Regions from separate parts of the Rummeliibacillus sp. GQ308 genome, predicted to be linked through region 1. Evidence: a T-box and tRNA genes for the amino acid it is inferred to sense, from the RefSeq annotation. Region 1 holds a T-box; the other holds one or more tRNA genes.
The links. The T-box of region 1 lies ahead of thrS (threonine--tRNA ligase). A T-box ahead of a tRNA ligase gene usually reads a tRNA of that ligase, here a tRNA-Thr.

Region 1 (3,182 bases):
GGGAGGACCAATATAAGGTTCTCCCTTGTTTATTTTAAATGCTGCGGTCATTTATTTGCTTTACAATATTTTCTTTAAAATCCTTAAATGGTATACTGATTGATTGTTTTTCTCCGTGCTTCCGAACATTTACTGCGTTTTCTTTTAACTCTTCATCACCAAGCACAATAATATAAGGGATCTTTTGCATATGTGCTCTTCTTATTTTATAGCCTAATTTTTCTTCGTCATCGTCAATTTTAACTCGTACCCCTAATTGTCTCAGCTGAGATTGGATTTTGAAGCAATAATCTAGGTGAACCTGAGAGACGGGAACAATTTGTACCTGTGTAGGAGCGAGCCAAACAGGGAAGGCTCCTGCAAAATGTTCAATTAAAATGCCTAAGAAACGATCGATGGAACCGAATACTGCGCGATGAATGACCACCGGACGAGCTTTTTCATTTTGTTTGTCTATATATGTTAAATCAAACTTCTCTGGTAGCTGGAAGTCGAGTTGCACTGTAGCGCATTGATGGCTGCGTTGAATGGCATCTTTTATGTGAATATCAATTTTGGGGCCATAAAAGGCACCATCGCCCTCATTGATTTTGTAAGGATACCCCAAGTTATTTAGTACGTTTTCTAAAGCTGTTTCAGCCCGATTCCACAGTTCCTCGCTGCCCATTGAATCCTCTGGGCGTGTCGATAATTCAATTTCATATTCAAATCCGAATACTTTATACACATGGTCGATGATTTTTAACGCAAGAGTAATTTCATCTTCAATCTGTTCTGGTGTAACGAAAATATGAGCATCATCCTGGCAAAATGATCTGACGCGTAATAAACCATTTAAGGCACCGCTGAATTCATGTCGATGAACTTGCCCGAATTCCGCCATGCGAATAGGCAAATCACGATAGGAATGTCGTTCATTTTTAAAGATGAGCATATGTCCAGGACAGTTCATCGGTTTTAAGGCAAAGTTTTGTTCATCAACCTGAGTAAAGTACATATTTTCTTTGTAGTGATCCCAGTGACCGGATTGCTCCCACAATCTCTGATTCATCATGAGTGGAGTTCGCACCTCTTTATAATCATACTTAGCCTGTAAATTTCGTAAAAAGGACTCGAGCTCATTCCGTATAATCTGGCCATTTGCCAGATAAAATGGCATGCCGGGTGCTTCCTCTGAGAACATGAATAACTCAAGTTCTTTTCCAAGTTTACGGTGATTTCGCTTTTCCGCTTCCTCTAGAAAGACAAAATAGTCACGTAGCTCATCCTTTGTTGCAAAAGCGACACCATAAATGCGTTGAAGCATTTTATTATTACTATCGCCTCGCCAATATGCCCCAGACACTTTTGTTAGTTTAAAATTCTGGACCTTACCTGTAGAAGGTATATGAGGACCCCGGCATAAATCATAAAAGTCACCCTGTTCATAAACAGTAACTGTTTCATCCTGTGGAATGTCTTCTAACAACTCAAGCTTTAATGGATCATGCGCAAATAATTGTTTAGCTTTCTCGCGTGAAACTTCCTTTCGATTCATCTCCAAGTTCTCATTAATGATTTGTTTCATAACCTTTTCTATTTGAGGTAAATCACTTGGAGTGATAGGGGAATCCAGCTCCACATCGTAATAAAAACCATCTTCAATGACAGGGCCAACTCCAAAATGAATAGAAGGATATATACGTTTTAATGCGTGTGCCAATAAGTGGGCTGTTGAATGGCGAACCACTGCTATTCCTTCTTTTGAAGCTGCATCGTATAAGGAAATCTGTACATCTTCTGTAACTGGACGTGCTACATCTGTAGGTATCCCATTTACATAACCGACAATTGTCTTTTTAGAAAGACTTGGGCTAATGGAGTGGGCAATATCTGTTAGTGTTACGCCTCGATCGTATTGCTGTTTTTTGCCATCTGGAAACTGAATTTTTATAAATTGATCATTCATCATGTTAAACACTCCTTTTTTATAATAAAAAAACACACGCATCCCTAAACAAGGGACGAGTGTGTTGTTAACCCGTGGTTCCACCCAACTTTCCATACGCTAAAGAATAGCCTATGGCTCTGGTGCTGTAACGTAGCATAGACGGTATTGGATACTACATTCCCCAATACAGCTTAAAGGTGGTAAATTATTTTCCTAAGCTAGGAAGATTTCAGCAAAACTTCCCTCTCTGTAAACCGTAAAAATAATTCATGTCCTCATCATCGCTTTTAATTTTTATCTCAATCAATGGAATCCTGTTAAATACAAAAAAACGCACGCATCCCTAATAAAGGGACGAGTACGTTTTAACCCGTGGTTCCACCCAACTTCCCATAAGTTAGAAAACAACTTATGGCTTTGGTGCTGTAACGTAGCATAGACGGTACCGGATACTAGATTCCCCGATACAGCTCAAAGGTGGTAAATTACTCTCCTGCGTTAGGAAGATTTCAGCAAAACTTCCCTCTCTGTAAACCGTAAAAGCAATTCATGTCCTTATCAGCGCTTCTTCATCAAGAATTAAATTATTATATATATTATGATAATTATTACTATTTAGCAACACCTATTTTAATTATGAACAATTTATTGTCTTAACTTCCTCACCAATCCAATCATTTTACATCCCCTTAAACTTCCGCTAGCATTATGACGTATAAATATCACATTTACACAGATAGATGAAAAAGGGAAGGATGAGTAATATGAGACTCTCTATTCTAGATCAAGCGCCGATACCAAAAGGGGCTAAACCGGCACAGGCTTTAAAAAACAGCGAAACATTGGCGATTCTTGGTGAAGAGCTAGGCTATCACCGTATGTGGATGGCGGAGCATCATAACGGGCAATCGCTTGCAAGCTCTGCGCCTGAAGTAACAGCGGCTCACTTGGCTGCTAAAACAAACCGTATTCGTATCGGCACAGGCGGCATCATGATGATGCATTACTCACCATTAAAAGTAGCGGAAGTGTTCAAAACATTAAGCGCACTGTCACCTGGCCGCATCGACTTTGGCGTTGGACGCGCACCAGGCGGAGATACTTATGCTATTTATGCGATGGCAAAAGGTAAACGACCTGAGATGACGGATCAATATAAAGAAATTGAAACAACACTTAAGTTGATGAACGATCAAAAACCAGGCATCTCTGTCTATGATTCAGTCGTGGCGACACCAGCGCGCGTAGAACT
Region 2 (3,182 bases), 240 kb from region 1:
AAAACGTTGCAATCGATACAGATGGTAAAATTTCTACAACTTTTAGTAACCTTCAAGATGGAGATTACACTGTACGTGTTACTGTTGGAGAAGTATCTGCGGACGCTAATTTTACTGTAGACTTTGCAAAGGCAGACGCTGCAGTTAAAGCAGTTAATGAGGCTACAAACCAAGTGGAATTATTGAAAGCTCTTCAAGATGAATATTTCAAGAACATTAATGCTGATTTAATCGAGACTTATGCTGCAAAGCTTGGCACTAATAATAAAACTGTTTCTGAAATCCAAAAAACAATTAATGAAATCAACACTGTCACTGCTGTCAACACAGCAGAAAACCAAGTGACACTTCTTAAAGCATTAAAAGATGGTGAAGAGCTCGGTGTATTTACAAATGTACGCGATGAATATATCGAAACTTACGCAGCAGAATTAGGAGCTAACCATGAAGCTAAGACGAATGCTAAAGCAATTCAAGAAGTAATCGATAGTGTTACTAATGAAATTGTGAGTAAAGTAGAATCTAAGGTAGCAGCTGCAGAACAAGCTCCTACTAATGAACAAGCGATCACCGAAGCTGAACAAGCAATCACTACAGTACCGGCAGACCTTGTTTATCAAGATGGAGATAAAAAAGGGAAAAATATCAAAGAAGACTTTGGCAATCGTCTAGATGAAGTGAAAGTAGTGAAAAGTGTACTTACAGCTAACGGTGTGAGCCAAGTACGTCTACTTGAATCTTTGAAAGAAAATGGATTTAAAAATGTCAGCACAGATTTGATTGCAAAATACAGCAGTGAAATTGACGGAAATGTAATAACAGTTAAAGCAATTCAAGATAATATTGACAAAGTAAATGCTGAAGATGCTAAAAATGTATTTAACTTAGCTCAAGCTAACAAACTAGAAAATCTAGATGCAGTTACAGATGATTTAGTATTACCATCAGAAGGAACAAACGGTACTAAGATTACTTGGACTACTAACAACAAAGATATAATTTCTGAAATTGGTAAAATCACTCGTCCTTCTGCTTTGGCTGGAGACAAAACAGTAACATTGACTGCAACCTTTAACGGTGTTCAAAGTATCACAAAAGAATTTAATGTTACGGTTAAAGCTGTAGATGCAACTAATTCAAAATATGCATTTGGTTTTGAAGTCCCTGCAAACTTGGTGGCAAATGAAGATAACCAAGTGAAAGTTAACTTTAAAGCTATCGAAAATTTAGGCAAAGGCTATGAGAACGCTCAATTTAATTTTGTAGTTAGTGGTCCTGAAGATGCAACAGCAACTTTCAAAGCTACTGACAGCTTGAATAACGTTTTAGAACAAGCTCTTAAAGCAGATGGAAAAGAAACTGGAAAATGGGGACCTGATAGTGGATTTGCTGTCTCTGCTGATTATGATCAAACAACAGAAATGACTGTTAATTTTTCTAAAGCAGGTGAGTACACAATTAAATTCTCATTAATTGATGTTACTACTGGAAAAGTAATTGATAATATTAATGATTCTAAAACTTTAACAGTTTCAGAATCTAGATAGACAAGTAACCTTCTACTCTTTGAATAGTAAAGGTTTAAGAATTACAATAATAAGCTCCTAATCTTATAGTAGATTAGGAGCTTAATGCTTTTTAATACTGTAACAATCAAATCCCTTCTACTTAAAGGTAGAGGGGATTTATGTTAGTTGTCGGTTTTTTAATATGCCGACTAAGAGAATCGAACTCTTATCAGTGGATTACGAGACCACCGTTCTGCCATTAAACTAAGTCGGCAATAATTATTTACACCAGTAGTATAGCACTTATTTCTTCATAATTCAGATTTCACGATTTAGGTGAAATTTAAAAAAGTTCCAATAGATCGTAACGTTTCTTCTCATAATGCAGGTGAGAAGAGCTGGAATTATTTCTCTTCCTCTTGTCCCTCGCGCTTCCATTTACCACTTTTAAAGGTTTTCTTAAAATCATCATCATTATTGATGGTCGATTTGGCCAAAAGTATGAGTGTTAGGAGCATTGTGCCTGTTCCAACGATAAGATAGAACATAGTGAATACTTTTCCTATCGCTGTTTCAGGGGAAAGGTTGGTATCGATGCCGGTTGGAATAATGCTCACAACGCAGAAATAGATGGCGTCTAGTACGGCCCAGCCTTCTTTTTGTGTATAAAATAACACGCCTGACAGAATGATGAAAAATAGGGTAGTAATAAGCGATAAAAATAAAGGGTGTTTTGATGATTTATACAAAGCTTCTAGCAGTCGTTTTAGTGTTAGGATAAATGAAATCAAAGTGAGATAATTCCTCCTCGTTATTATTCATTGGATACAGTATCATGCAAGGGAAAATATTTCTAGGTTGAGGGGTGGGGGAGTCGGATAAGCAGGATTAAAAATTGAAAAACTGCTCACAAAGCATATAGCATTTGCTAGCAGTCAGCATTTTGTATAACTATTTTATCACGCGTGAAACCGTCATTCCGTCGCCGATCGGTATTAATACAGATTGCAACTGAGAGTGTTCTGAGACTGTTTGATTGTACTCTTTCATAAACTCGCTATATCGTTTAGGCTGTGCGTTTGGATCAGCAACACTACCGCCAGCTAAGACATTGTCTGTGACAATGATAGCACCATCTTTGGCGAGTTCGATACAAGCGTTTAAATAGTTAATGTAATTTAGTTTGTCTGCATCTATAAAGAAAAAGTCATATTGTTTATTATTTTCTTTTAGAATTTGGAGGCTTTCTAGTGCTGGACCAGTCAAGTAGGTAACTTGATTACCAAAGCCTGCTTTGGTTAAGTTTTGATGAGCGAGGGCAGCATAGTTCTCCTCTAATTCGAGTGATGTTAAATAACCTTCACTGCCAAATCCTCTGGCCAAGCATATGCCACTATAGCCGCCAAGTGCTCCAATTTCTAGTACCTCTTTAGCTTGTGATAAAGATACCAGCATAGTAAGAAGCTTACCAGATCCAGGTGATACGGAGATAGAACGCATTCCGTTTTCTTCAATCGATGTCAGCACGTCCTCTAAACCTGTATCTGTTGGAGCGAAGAGGCTATCGATGTATTCATTGATTAGTTTCATCTGCAGGATCTCCTATCGTTTCTGAGGCTTCTATAGAAGGATTTTCAGTTGTTACCATTTCATCACTTTCTTCTAAATCAAATA

Region 2: it has a tRNA-Thr gene. The T-box ahead of thrS (threonine--tRNA ligase) is inferred to sense a tRNA for this amino acid. The anticodon was not compared.

The regions. Positions count from the first base shown of each region.
Region 1 covers NZ_JCAXDQ010000001.1:233,395-236,576, forward strand. The annotation lists gene thrS (threonine--tRNA ligase) at 35-1,948, opposite strand; T-box leader at 1,997-2,221, opposite strand; T-box leader at 2,278-2,501, opposite strand; gene AC6CHJ_RS01220 (LLM class flavin-dependent oxidoreductase) at 2,695-3,182, shown strand, end outside.
Region 2 covers NZ_JCAXDQ010000001.1:475,871-479,052, forward strand. The annotation lists gene AC6CHJ_RS02255 (immunoglobulin-like domain-containing protein) at 1-1,547, shown strand, start outside; tRNA gene AC6CHJ_RS02260 (tRNA-Thr) at 1,712-1,782, opposite strand; gene AC6CHJ_RS02265 (potassium channel family protein) at 1,913-2,299, opposite strand; gene AC6CHJ_RS02270 (O-methyltransferase) at 2,460-3,098, opposite strand; gene AC6CHJ_RS02275 (hypothetical protein) at 3,082-3,182, opposite strand, start outside.